DNA from 4 places in the Micromonospora sp. DH14 genome. Region 2 is predicted to be linked to each of the others. Evidence: riboswitches for the same ligand, from Rfam matches in the RefSeq annotation. Region 2 holds a riboswitch; each other region holds the start of a gene.
The links. Region 2 has a riboswitch for cyclic di-AMP ahead of QCZ28_RS25915 (hypothetical protein). Riboswitches for the same ligand answer to the same signal wherever they lie in the genome.
Positions count from the first base shown of each region.

Region 1 (3,280 bases), on a different contig from region 2:
GCGTGCCAACCGACGTCCTTGGTCTTCACGTGCTGGGCGATGTGCCCGTCCACGGAGCGCAGCGAGTAGTGCCAGCTGACGTAGGTCGGATCCTGGACGAGTTGCAGGGTGGTCGCCCAACTCGCCTCGGTGTCGTGGATGACGATGTATTCGATCTTCTGCCGGGCGGGTCGGTCGGAGAGGTCGTGGTTGCCGTAGTCCCCGTCGCCGAACGCCTCGTAGGGTGCCGGGATCCATTCGCAGGAGATGGTGCGAGGGCACTCCACCCCGTCCGGGCGGGCCAGCCGGCGCAGGCCCAGCCGGTCCAACCAGGAACGCTCGGGCTGTACCGCGCGGGCCGGCAGGGTGATCCGCTGGCCGTCGTCGGCCACCCGGGACTCGCCCGCGCCGATGGTGGTGAAGACCTCGTCGGCGAAGGCCGCGGCGGCGTCGGCGCTGTCCGCGCCCGAGTAGCGGGCCACCGCGCCGTACCAGGCCGCCGGGTCGGTGTCGGCGCCGACGGGGGCGTCCAGCTCCCGTTGGTACGCGCTGAGCAGCGCCGCCCCACCCCGGATGTTGAGGCCCGCGTCGGTGCGCAGTGCCTCGGGGGTGACTCCGGTCAGCGTGGCGGCGGCGTCCACGGTCTGCAACGCGGCGGTGGACGGCGCGGGGGCCTCGACCGGTCGGGGCGCGGGCACCCGGGCCGGACGCGAGTCGTCGCCGCGCGGGTCCTCGGCACCGGCGTCGTGGTGACCGCGCCCGGGTAGGGCGGCCACGTGCCGGGCGTCGGTCAGGTGCATCGGGCCGTAGCCGCCACTGGTGCTCGGTGTGCCGGCGTTGGTGTCCCAGCGGGACTCCAGGTAGGAGACGCCGAGCAGCACGACTGTCGGCACCCCGTACTCGGTGGCCGCGGCGGCGTACTGCTGCTGACGGCCGGTGGTGGGCGCGGCGGCGGCCGGGCCGACGGAGAGTGGCACCGTGGTCGCGGCGGCGACCACGGCGGCGGCGAGCAGTGCGCGCCAGCCGGTCGACAGGGTTGGATGGTGCATCGAACCCCCTAGATTCTCGCGGAGTGAGGTCAGGTCACCATCGCGCCGTCCGGGAGGTCAGGTCAATACCTTTCCATCTATCGAAGCATGGGGAAAGAATTCTTCACACACGGTCGGTGACCTCGTCCAATCGGTACGGAGTGTCACGGCCGTGCGGGTTGCGGATCGGTAACGAACGTCTCTACTCTGGTCATTCGTCGGGCCGACAGCAGCTCCGCCCAGCCCGGGCGGTAACGGACCGACACCGCCGAGTCGTTTCCGAGCGAACCGGGGACCCAGGTCCCTCGGGGTGAATCCGCAGCCACTGCGGTAGGGCGCCGACTTCCCGCCCGAACCCGTCAGCTAACCCGGTAGGCGGTCAGGAAGAAGGAGTACGGAACCCCGGTGGCACTCCATGCCCCGCGGCCGTCGTCCGAGCGGTCGGCACCAGCCGGCCCGACGTCGATCGTGCCGCGCCCACGCTGGTCCCGCTTCACCACCGCACTCGCCGCCCTGGCCGGCATCGCCGTCGTCCTGACCGGCAGTGCCACGGCGGCCCACGCCGACCCGTCGGTCGCCGAGATCGAGCGCCAGATCGACGCCGACTGGAACAAGCTCGAACCGATCATCGAACGGCACAACGCCACCCGCATCGACCTCGCCGCCAAGCGCAAGCAGGCCGACGCGCTGGCCGCCCGGATCGCCCCGCTGGAGCGCCAGGTCGACGCTGCGATGGACAAGGTCGGCGCCCTCGCCGCCCGTGCCTACAAGGGTGAGAACGTGTTGACCGTCAACGCGGTGCTGGGCAGCCGGTCGCCCAGCGAGGTGGTCGGCCAGCTCGAGATGCTCGACCGCTTCGCGCACAACCAGCAGAAGGACGTACGCGAGGTCGCCGACCTGCGCGACCAGCTGGCCGCGCAGAAGGCGCCGCTGGACGAGATGGTGGCCCAGCTGACCCGCACCGAGGCTCAGCTGGCGGCGAAGAAGAAGCAGATCAACGAAGAGATCGACCGCCTGCAGAAGCTGCGCCTCAAGGTGTACGGCAACGGTGGCGGTGGCCCACTGCGCCCGGCGCCCTGCCCGGGCAGCTACCCCGGCGGCGGCGCGGGCACCGCTGTCAAGTTCGCCTGCGCCCAGATCGGCAAGCCCTACGTCTGGGGTGCCGAGGGTCCGAACTCGTACGACTGCTCCGGGCTGATGCTGGCCGCCTGGGCGAAGGCCGGCGTGTCGCTGCCGCACAACGCCGCCGCGCAGAGCCGCGTCACGAAGAACGTCAGCAGGGGCGACCTGCGCCCCGGCGACCTGGTCTTCTACTACAGCGACATCCACCACGTCGGCATGTACGTCGGCGGCGGCTGGGTGGTGCACGCCTCACAGGCCGGTCAACCGGTCAAGATGAAGAAGGTCGACGACGGCCCGATCCACAGCTACGGCCGCCCGGGCTGACCCCGGGTGACGAGAGGGCCCGCCGCGATCCGTCGCGGCGGGCCCTCGTCGTCGTGGTTCAGCGGGTGGGCCAGGTGCGCCAGTGCTGCCAGGCGCGGCTCGGCGTCGGCCCCCGCTGGCCCTGGTAGCGCGAGCCGTAGACCACCGAGCCGTACGGGTGCTCGGCCGGCGAGGAGAGCCGGAAGATGCAGAGCTGCCCGATCTTCATACCGGGCCACAGGGTGATCGGCAGGTTCGCCACGTTCGAGAGTTCCAGCGTCACGTGACCGGAGAAGCCCGGGTCGATGAAGCCGGCGGTGGAGTGGGTGAGCAGCCCGAGCCGGCCCAGGGAGCTCTTGCCCTCCAGTCGGCCGGCGAGCTGGTCACCCAGCGAGATGACCTCCAGCGTCGAGGCGAGCACGAACTCCCCGGGGTGCAGCACGAACGGCTCGCCGTCGGGGACCTCGACCGCCGAGGTCAGGTCGTCCTGCTGCATGGCGGGATCGATGTGGGTGTAGAGGTGATTGTTGAAGACCCGGAACAGCCGGTCGAGTCGGACGTCGATGCTGGACGGTTGGACCAGGGTGGGCTCGAACGGCTCCAGGCCCAGCGTGCCGGCCTTGATCTCGGAGACCAGGTCGCGGTCGGAGAGCAGCATCGGACCACCATAGCCGCGTTGCCGAAACTGCCCGGATTCGGTGCCGGTGACCAGCGCGTCGAGGTCGCTGCTCGTACATTTGTTCGATAGAATGCCCACATGGCTTCCTGGTCCGAATTCGCCGCCGACGAGCCCCGACTCGCCGACGGGATCCGCGTTCTCCTCCAGCAGTACGGGCCGGGCTTCGGCT
Region 1 covers NZ_JARVKT010000032.1:38,522-41,801, reverse strand. Annotated here, with positions in the region: gene QCZ28_RS28615 (peptidoglycan recognition family protein) at 1-1,028, opposite strand, end outside; cyclic di-AMP (ydaO/yuaA leader) riboswitch at 1,264-1,399, shown strand; gene QCZ28_RS28610 (NlpC/P60 family protein) at 1,413-2,453, shown strand; gene dcd (dCTP deaminase) at 2,512-3,090, opposite strand; gene QCZ28_RS28600 (pyridoxamine 5'-phosphate oxidase family protein) at 3,190-3,280, shown strand, end outside.
Region 1: another riboswitch for cyclic di-AMP. It lies ahead of QCZ28_RS28610 (NlpC/P60 family protein); the one in region 2 lies ahead of QCZ28_RS25915 (hypothetical protein).

Region 2 (3,280 bases):
ATGGTCGGTCGACGTGGCCGGTTGGCCTCCTGGACGGTGGTGGGCGACCCTGCGCAGACCGCGTGGACCGGTGACCCGGAGGAGCTGACCCGAGCCCGGGACCAGGCGCTGGGCCGGCGCAAGCGACACGAGTTCACGCTGACCACGAACTACCGCAACTCGTCGGAGATCTTCGCGGTGGCGGCGGCGGAGATCCGCCGGCTCTACCCCGACCTGCCGCTGCCGAGAGCGGTCCGCTCCACCGGGGTGGAACCGGTCGAGCTGGTGGTGCCGGCCGCCGGGTTGGAGACCGCGACGGTGGAGGCCGCCGCCGGCCTGCTGGCCGAGGTGGAGGGCACGGTCGGGGTGATCACGCCGGTCCCCCGCCGCGACGAGGTCGCCGGTTGGCTCGGCGCGCTCGGCGCGCCCAGGTTGCAGGTGGTGACCAGCCTGGAGGCCAAGGGCATGGAGTACGACGCGGTGGTGCTGGTCGCCCCGAGCGAAATCCGGGCGGATCCGGGTGCCGGGGTACGCACGCTGTACGTGGCGCTCTCCCGGGCCACCCAGCGGCTCACCACCATCGACCCGACCGCCTGACCTGCGCGGATCGCCGCCAGCGAAAGGCACCGCCCGTACACTTGCACACATAGCGATGTGAGCATACATTTGACCGGGTCCCGGCCGGCGGCGGAAGGTGAATCTCGTGGGCGCAGGTCATGACCACCACCATGGGTCCGTCGCCAATGCCGCACACCAGCACCGGGGTCGACTCTGGGCGGCGTTCGGGCTGCTCGCCACCCTGATGGTGGTCGAGGCGGTGACCGCCCTGCACACCGGCTCACTCGCCCTGCTCTCCGACGCCGGGCACATGTTCACCGACGTGCTCGGCATCGGGATGGCGCTCGCCGCGATCACGGCGACCCGGCGGGCCGCCAACGACCCACAGCGCACCTTCGGGCTCTACCGGCTCGAGGTGCTCGCCGCGCTGGCCAACGCCGTCCTGCTCTCCGGCGTGGCGATCTACGTGGTGATCGAGGCGATCCGTCGGTTCGGCGACCCGCACCAGGTCGTCGCCGGCCCGATGCTCGCGGTGGCCGTGCTCGGTCTGCTCGCGAACATCGCCGCCTTCGCCCTGCTGCGCGCCGGGGCCCGGGAGAGCATCAACCTCCAGGGCGCCTACCTGGAGGTGCTCGGTGACCTGCTCGGCTCGGTCGGCGTCATCGGGGCGGCGCTGCTCATCACCGTCACCGACTGGTGGTGGGCGGACCCCCTGGTCGCGGTCGCCATCGGCGTGTTCATCCTGCCGCGCACCTGGCGGCTGGCCCGCGCCGCCATCCGCATCCTGGTGCAGGCCGCCCCGGAGCACCTCCAGGTGACCGCCGTGCACGACCGGCTGGCCGCGGTGCCCGGCGTCGTCGAGGTGCACGACCTGCACGTCTGGACGCTCACCTCGGGCATGGAGGTGGCCTCCGCACACCTGACCATGGCACCCGGGGCGGAGGTCGGCGCGGTGCTCACCGCGGCGCGTACGGCCCTGCACGACGACTTCCGCATCGAACACGCGACGTTGCAGATCGAGCCGGGCGCCGCCTCCGGCGCGTGTGGCTCCATCGAGTGGTGACGACCTTTTCGGAGCATTGCTCACTTTTAGGGTAATTTTCCGTGATGACGCACGCACCGTCCGTCACATTGGCTGCAACGGCCCCACCGGCACCGGTAGGCTCGGTCCCGGCCTCCACCAGGCGGCGCCTCCCGGCGCCGGTGGCGGTCGCCGCCTAATCGCCCAACCGGGCGAACCGGGGAACCATGTTCCTGGGGTGCATCCGCGTCAGCGGTAGGGATCTTCCGTCCCGAACCCGTCAGCTAACCCGGTCGGCGGCTGACGGAAGGACATGCGCAGTGGCACCAGCACGACCACCCGCCGCCCGACTGGCGGCCCTGATCGTCGCGATGTTCGCCCTCGGCGTCGCGCTTCCGGCCGGCACCGCCTCGGCCGCTCCCCCGACCGGCCTGCGGGCCGCCGCACCCGACTCCGACGAGGAGGGCGGCACCCCGGCGTTGCGCGCCCAACTCGAGGCGGCCAGCAAGGGCTACCTGGACGCCAAGCGCGCCCTGGACACCTCGGTACAACGGCAGAAGCAGCTCACCACCCAGCTGAAGACCATCGAGGTCGAGATCGACCAGCGCAACGGCAAGGTCGGCGAGATCGCCGAGGTGGCGTACCGGACCGGACGACTCGGCGCGATGTCGGCGCTGCTCAACAGCAGCACCCCGGAAGGCTTCATGGACCGGGCAGCCGCCCTGGACGCGGTGGCCGCCAACGAGGACCGGGTGCTGCGCGACCTGCTGCAGAGCAAGGACCAGGCCACCCGCACCCGGGTCGCACTGGACGGCGAGATCACCGAACAGCGCAAGCAGGTCGCGGTGATGGCCAAGCGCAAGGAACAGGCCGAACGGGCCCTGACCGTGGCCACCACACCCAAGACGCAGAGCGCCGCCGACACGGGCTCCAACCGGGGCACCTCCACCGCCAACGCGACGGCCGCGCCGCGCAACTCCGACGGCTCCTGGCCCGCCGAGTCGTGCAGCGTCAACGACCCGACGCCGGCCAGCGGCTGCATCACCCCGCGCACCCTGCACGCGCTCAACCAGGCCAAGGCCGCGGGCTTCACCAGGTACGTCTCGTGCCACCGCCCCAGCGGCTCCGGTGAGCACCCGAAGGGCCGGGCCTGCGACTTCGCCGCACAGAAGGGCGGCTTCGGCGGAGCCGCGACCGGCGGCGACAAGACCTACGGCAACAACCTGGCCGCGTACTTCATCCGTAACGCGGACCGGCTCGCCGTGCTCTACGTGATCTGGTACAAGCAGATCTGGCTGCCCAGCAGCGGATGGAAGTCGTACAGCGGGGCGCACGGAACCCCGTCCACCGACCACACCAACCACGTACACCTGTCGGTCTACTGACCCACGCGTGGTGATGCCTGTGAGTCATCACGATGACTCACAGGCATCACCTGCGTCCGGGGCCGGCTACGTCGCCGGGCGTACCCCTGATGTCGTCGCTCGGCGGACGACCCGGCCGGGGCCGGCGGGCAGCATCGCGGTATGCCTCGGATTCGACCCACCACCCGCAAGGCGCTGCTCACCCTGCACCTCGTCACCTCGCTCGGCTGGCTCGGCACCGACCTGGTGCTGCTCACCCTCGGCATCGCCGTGCAGCGGGGCGCCGACCCGGCGGTGGTCTACCCGGTCACGGCCCTGATCGGCACTGTGCTGTTCGCGCCGCTGAGCGTCCTGGTCT
Region 2 covers NZ_JARVKT010000025.1:81,423-84,702, forward strand. Annotated here, with positions in the region: gene QCZ28_RS25905 (AAA family ATPase) at 1-576, shown strand, start outside; gene QCZ28_RS25910 (cation diffusion facilitator family transporter) at 683-1,600, shown strand; cyclic di-AMP (ydaO/yuaA leader) riboswitch at 1,742-1,873, shown strand; gene QCZ28_RS25915 (hypothetical protein) at 1,930-2,943, shown strand; gene QCZ28_RS25920 (hypothetical protein) at 3,085-3,280, shown strand, end outside.

Region 3 (3,280 bases), on a different contig from region 2:
GAGAACCGGCAGAACGCCTGCGCCGGCGACGGCGACCGGGGCATCGCCAACAGCGGTATCCACCTCGGCGCGGACGCGACCACGCTGCTGAACGCGTCGACGATCCGCGTGGTGGGCATCGACGCGAACCGCACCGGCATCGCCCCGGGCACGCTCAGCGGCTACGGCATGACCGGGTACGGGTCGGCGGCCACCAGCGGTTCCAGCAAGATCGACTACTTGTTCGTCAGGGGCAGTGTGCAGTCGTCCGCCGTCGACCACACCGTGGTCGGGACGAAGTCGAACCACAAGGCGTTGTACGGCTTCATCACCTACTGACCGCACCGCCGAAGACGCCGCGGGCGCCGGCCCCTTGTGGGGGACGACGCCCGCGGCGGTCAGCGTGCCCGGGTCAGGCGGAGTAGCCCCGGCTGGCGATCCAGTTGGCCAGGTCGATCGTGGTGATCCAGTACGACGGGTCGGCCGCGTTGGCCGAGTCGGCGATCCGCACGGTACGGCCGTTGTCCTTGTAGCCCACGACGGCGATGTAGTGCCCGCCGCCGTAGGAGTGCCAGCCACCGTCGGTGTCGGTGGCGTCCCCGACGACGTTGGCCACCACGCCCCGGCCGTCGGTGATGGCCTTCACCACGTCAGCCTGGAGGCGGTCCATCTGGGCCGGGCTGGGCGCGCCGGCGAACATCCGGGTCCGGTACGGGGATCCCTTCACCTCGGCGTTGAGCACCCGGGTGGTGTCCTCGGCCGAGTTGGTGCCCATCTCGGTGGTGCCCAGCTCGGCGCCGAGCTCCTCCTGGGTGCGGTCGATGCCGGCGGCGCTGAGCGCGTTGCGGGTGGCCGCCGGTCCGCAGTTGTAGTAGGTGTTCTGCGCCTCGTAGTCGTAGTCGAGCACCTTGGTCGCGGGCGGCTTCGGCGGCGTCGGCTTACGGGTGAGGTCGGGGTTGCTCTTGGCCTTCGCGGCGGGAGACGCGGCGCTGGTGGTCGGCGCGGCGGTGGTCGGCGCGGCGCTGGCCAAGGGGGACGCGTCGCCACCGGAGGTGGCGATGTCGCTGCGCATCTCGGCGACGGTGGTCGCGGTGCGCTGGGTGGCCGGGGCGTCGTCGGCGGTGGTGAGCAGGGCGCCGCCGGTGGTGGCGATGGCGAGAGCCGCGGCGGAGGCGGCAACGATCTGGTACGGGCGCTCGGTGGCGAGGCGGCGGAGCTGACGCTGCAGGGTGTGCTTCACGGGGTCCTCCACGGATCGGGGGGGAGAGCGGCACACCGGGGCCGGACCGGTATCCGGGCAGGCGCCAGCGCGCGGACCGTGGTCCGCGGATGGTGAACCGCTCAGGGGAACGCCTGGCGTGGCCGGGCGGGGAAGGCGATGACCCGGGGGGTCAGCTCACCGTCACGCGACGATTGAGCGGGTGCACCGCCGCGCCGTGGAGGCGAGGGAACAACCGAGGGGTGGAAAGGTGCTGCACGAGGATGGGACTCCTTCCGACACCGCCTACCGGGTTAGCTGACGGATTCGGGCGGGAAGATCGCCCTACCGCGGGCCGTGGCTCGCGGATTCACCCCGGACTTACTGATGGGTCCCCGGTTCGTTGATCACGATTAAGCGGGTCGATGCGGCGTCGCTTCTTGCGATCGGTTACCGCACCGGACGGGACGACACTACTGGCCCCCCACAGGCCCTGCCAAGCGATGCTCACCTGCGCAAACCTCAATCTGCGCGGCAATTTCTGCGCGTATTGCCGATGATGTGACTCGATGGGACAACCGGTTACGGGCGCGCCTGCGGGCGACAACCGGACAGGCGACGAAGAACGCCACCATAATCGCGGGAACAATGGCGCGGCGCGCGCCGGACGTCCGATTTCACAATTGCGTGACCGGCCTCACATCACAGATCGGGCTCAACCCGCCCGGGCCGGGCGCCACCGTGCCACGACGGCCGGACGCCACGCCCCCGCCACCGTCCGGCGGGCGGGCACCGGGTTCGGGCGCAGCCGGGCCGCCGCCGCGTACGCCTCCTCGGCGAGGGTACGAGCCGACTCGGCGGCCAACTCCGCGTCACGCCAGGCGGCCCGCTCACGGTCGGCGGCCACCTGGTAGTCGGCCAGCCGCGCATCCCGGACCACCCGGCTGATCAGCACCTCCTGCTCGACCGGGTGGCGTCGGGGATCCCAGCCGTGCCGGTGCCCGAACACGTCACCGAGCTGCGCCATGCTCAGGTCACCCCGCCAGTACGCGGCCATCGCCGCCCGGTGCAGATAGCGCTCGCGGGCCGCGTACTCGGCGGGGGTGTGCGGGGTCCGTGGGGTGGGCAGCGCCCCGGCGCCCGCGAAGCGACGCGCGGCGGTGTCCGCCGCGTCGTACCCGGTCCAGGCCCGTTCCATCTGCTCCTGGGCGCTCAGCCAGGCGGCGCGTCGCCGCCTGGCTGTCGTCGCCGCGCCGGCCGCCGCGACGGCCACCTCCTCGGCGTAGCGGCGCAGGTCGGCGGCCTCGGCGGCGGCCACCTCCCGGGCGCTGGGCGCGGCCGGGAGCGGGTCGTCGGCGGGCCGGTCCCGTTCGGGGCGGGCGGCCAGCACGGTGAGCAGGCCCAGGGTCAGCAGGACCAGGGTCGACCAGATGGCGGCGGCCCGCGGCACCTCGGTCACGAACTGGTAGAAGACGACGGTCTCCATGGTCGGCACCTCAGGGAGAGAGCAGTGCGATGGGGCCGCACCGGCCGACGGGCCACGGCGGGACACCGGTCGGCGGGTGGGAAGCGGGTGGGGCGACAGGCGCGGCGGCGGGACGATCGTCCCGGTGGCTCAGCGCCGGGGTGGGGCCCGGCAGGCCCGACCGCTCGCACCGTCGACGAGGGGCAGCCGGTCGGACTCCGCCGCGCGGACCGGAAGCACGCCGGTCGCGGTGGCGCGGTGCTCCTCGGGGAGCGCCCCGGGCGAGTCGACAGCCCAGGCGGGAACGGCCTCCTCGACGGCGTCCGGTGGGATCGCCGCTGCCGGGCGCGCCGCAGCGTGCGCCCCGACGTGCCGACCGGAGGCCGCCAGCGGCCCGGCGGCGACGGAGGCCGACACGACGCTCGACGTTGGCACCGGGCTGGGCGTCGACGCGGCGGCCGTGGCCGGGCCTGCGCCGAGCGCCAGGGCCGCGACGACGGCGAGGCTGGCCAGCACCCGCGTCGCCCAGCGCGCCACCCACCACAGCGGACAGGTGAACGCGACCGGAAGCACGTCCCCACGCTACCGTCACGCCGAGCCGGGCGCACCGACCACGGGCGTGTCGGATCGCGCCGCGC
Region 3 covers NZ_JARVKT010000046.1:4,047-7,326, reverse strand. Annotated here, with positions in the region: gene QCZ28_RS32225 (hypothetical protein) at 1-318, shown strand, start outside; gene QCZ28_RS32220 (C39 family peptidase) at 392-1,231, opposite strand; cyclic di-AMP (ydaO/yuaA leader) riboswitch at 1,466-1,607, opposite strand; gene QCZ28_RS32215 (hypothetical protein) at 1,893-2,663, opposite strand; gene QCZ28_RS32210 (hypothetical protein) at 2,793-3,215, opposite strand.
Region 3: another riboswitch for cyclic di-AMP. It lies ahead of QCZ28_RS32220 (C39 family peptidase); the one in region 2 lies ahead of QCZ28_RS25915 (hypothetical protein).

Region 4 (3,280 bases), on a different contig from region 2:
GTCCGGCGTGTTGCCGATGGTCGGGGTCGGACGGCGACGGAGCGGGCATGACTCCAACATGCCGGTCCGAGGGCCACCACGCGAGCGATTCGGCCACCGACACTCCGCCACGACCTGCGACCCCGCCACCGGCTGGCTAGCATCTCCCCGATGGCCCTCCGGATGCCGCCGCGCAGTCGGGCACTGACGCCGCCACGACGTGACGTCGGCTCCGGCAGGCCGGGCCGAGCACTGACCGTCCGTGATCAAGCGGTCGTCAGGCAGCGAATCGTCCCGCCGACCGCCGCGTTTCCCCCGAAACGGTGAACCGCCCGGCTCGCTGACCCGTACCCCGCACCGGATCGTTGGGAGTCTCGCCTTGGGTTCCGACCACACCCGCCCGGCTCCGTCCGCCCCACCGAGGGTGCGACGGATCCTCGTCGTGACGGTGGTACCCCTCTTCGTCGCCACCGTGCTGGCCGCGGTGCTGCTCTGGCCGCGCGGCGGGTCACCGCAGACCGACGGCGGCGCGGACGTGCCGCGCTACCCCGGCACTGTCACCCGGGTGGTGAACGAGCCGTGCCCGCCCGCGCCGTCGGTCCCCGAGGGCACCCCGAGGGTCGGCAACGAACGGTGCGGCACCGTCGACGTCCGGGTGGACGACGGGCCGACCGTCGGCCAGCAGGTACGGACGCCGGTGCCGGACGGGCCCGGCGCACCCCGGGTCCAGGTCGGCGACGAGGTCATCCTGGTCGAGCTGACCGATCCCACCGATCCCACCACCAGCAACTGGAACATCGCCGAGCACCAACGCGGCACCCCGATGATCTGGCTGGCGGTGGTCTTCGCGGCCGCGATCGTCGCGTTCGGTCGGTGGCGGGGTCTGGCCGCGCTCGCCGGACTGGCCGCCAGCTTCGCCATCCTGCTCACCTTCGTGCTGCCGGGTATCGGTGCCGGCAGGTCACCCCTGCTGGTGGCGGTGGTCGGGGCGGCCCTGATCATGTTCGTGGTGCTCTATCTGACGCACGGGGTCACCGCACAGACCTCGGTCGCCGTGCTCGGCACCCTGGGCAGCCTGGTGCTGACCGGCGCACTCGCCACCATCGCCACGGCCGCCACCCACCTCACCGGCTTCGGCAGCGAAGACGCCACCACCTTGTCGATGTTCCAGGGCGACGTGGACCTGCACGGACTGCTGCTCGCCGGGATCATCATCGGATCGCTCGGGGTGCTCGACGACGTGACGGTCACCCAGGCGGCCACCGTCACCGAACTGGCCAACGCCAACCCCGGCCTCACCCGGTTGCAGCTGTACCGGGCGGCCACCCGGGTCGGTCGCGCGCACATCGCCTCCACTGTCAACACCATCGTGCTGGCGTACGCGGGCGCGTCGCTGCCCCTGCTGCTCCTGCTCACCGCCGACGCGCGACCGATCGGGCAGATCCTCACCAGTGAGTTCCTCGCCCAGGAGATCGTCCGCAGCGCGGTCGCCACCCTCGGTCTGATCGCCGCCGTGCCGCTGACCACCGGGCTGGCCGCGGTGGTGACCGCCGCCGGGCGTACCGATGCCGTGCCGCCGGCCGACGCTCCCGCCGCGCGCCCCCAGCCGGACCGCAGCGAGGCACTCGCCGCGCTCAGCTCACCGCGAACGGCCGGCTCCAACGAGCCGGACCGGCAGCGGACCGCACCCCCACCCGAGGCCACCGACCGGTGGCCGGAGTCGAACAGGAGCACGGATACGGCATGGTGACACTCCTCAGCGTGACCAGATCGGGCAACCACCCTGAGAACCACGTCACTGGTCACTCAACGCTATGGCGAAATGACGTTTTTGGTCGGCATCCAGGCGTAGCTCAGCCGGTCGACTCTCGGGTAACCTCGCTGCCGGTCACCGATGAAGGCGCGAAGCGGCGCCTGCGGTGCCACCGCCCAATCGCCAACCGGCGAGCCGGGGACCCAGGTACGTGGGGTGAATCCGCGTCAGCGGTAGGGGCCGCTTCCGCCCCGAACCCGTCAGCTAACCCGGTCGGCGGTCGACGGAAGGGAACATTGTGACGGCACCCCTACGCCGCTGGTTGACACCCGTGGTGGCCGTGATCGCCGCACTGACCGTGTTCGCCGGGCCACTCCCGGCGCACGCCGCCCCGACGAACCCCACACCGTCCGGGCACGAGGAGGACGGCGAGCCCAAGCTGCTCAACGACGTCATCGAGCAGGCCAACCGCGACTACTCCGCCGCCAAGTCCAAGCTGGACAAATCCAAGAAGCGGCAGAGCGAGTTGGCCGCGGAGGTCGACCGGGCCAACGCCGACCTGGCCGCGCTGGCCCCGCAGGTCGGGCAGATCGCCGCCCAGGCCTACCGGACCGGCCGGATCGGCGCGATCGCGATGCTGCTGGAGAGCGACGCCCCCGACTCGTTCGTCCAGCGCGCCGCGGTGCTCGACGAGATGAACATGGTCAACGAGAAGAAGCTCTCCGCGGTCAACGAGGCGAAGGCCCGCGCCGAGCAGGCCAAGCTGGCCCTCGACACCGAGGTCCGCGAGCAGCAGAAGCAGACCGCCCTGATGGCGAAGCGGAAGAGCGAGGCCAACAAGGCGCTCGCCCTCGTCGGCGGAAAGGGCTTCACCGGCGGCCTGGTGGACGCCACCTCCAAGGTCGCCAAGATCGGCCCGGGTCGCACCGCCGACGGTGACTGGAAGCCCCAGTCGTGCAGCGAGAACGACCCCACCACGTCCGGCTGCGTCACGCCGCGCACGCTGCACGCGTACAAGGAGGTCAAGGCGGCCGGCTTCAACCGGTTCGTCGGCTGCTACCGCCCCGGAGGGCCGTGGGAGCACCCGAAGGGCCGCGCCTGCGACTGGTCGCTGCAGAAGAGCGGCTTCTCGCCGTGGCACAACAACGACACCCGGATGTACGGCAACAACGTCGCCGCGTTCCTCATCCGTAACGCCGACCGGCTCGGCATCTACTACGTGATCTGGAACCGGCAGATCTGGTTCCCGGCCACCGGCTGGAGTTCGTACAGCGGGCCGTCGAACCACACCGACCACGTGCACATGTCGCTGCTCTGACCCGTACGACCCCGTTTCGAGGGCCGCTCCGCGTGACGCGGGGCGGCCCTCGTCGCGTCACACGGTGGCAGGGGCAGCCGGGTCGGCCGGGGTGGCCAGCGTCGCGAAGCCAGCCGGCACGGTGGCAACCGGGCGCACCGCCCCGGCGGCCAGCCGGTAGGACATCCCCACCACCGCGCACCGCCCCCGGGCCACCTCGTCGGCCAGCACCGGGGACTGCCCGAGCAACG
Region 4 covers NZ_JARVKT010000001.1:371,997-375,276, reverse strand. Annotated here, with positions in the region: gene QCZ28_RS01780 (YibE/F family protein) at 359-1,729, shown strand; cyclic di-AMP (ydaO/yuaA leader) riboswitch at 1,896-2,026, shown strand; gene QCZ28_RS01775 (hypothetical protein) at 2,031-3,050, shown strand; gene QCZ28_RS01770 (carbonic anhydrase) at 3,108-3,280, opposite strand, start outside.
Region 4: another riboswitch for cyclic di-AMP. It lies ahead of QCZ28_RS01775 (hypothetical protein); the one in region 2 lies ahead of QCZ28_RS25915 (hypothetical protein).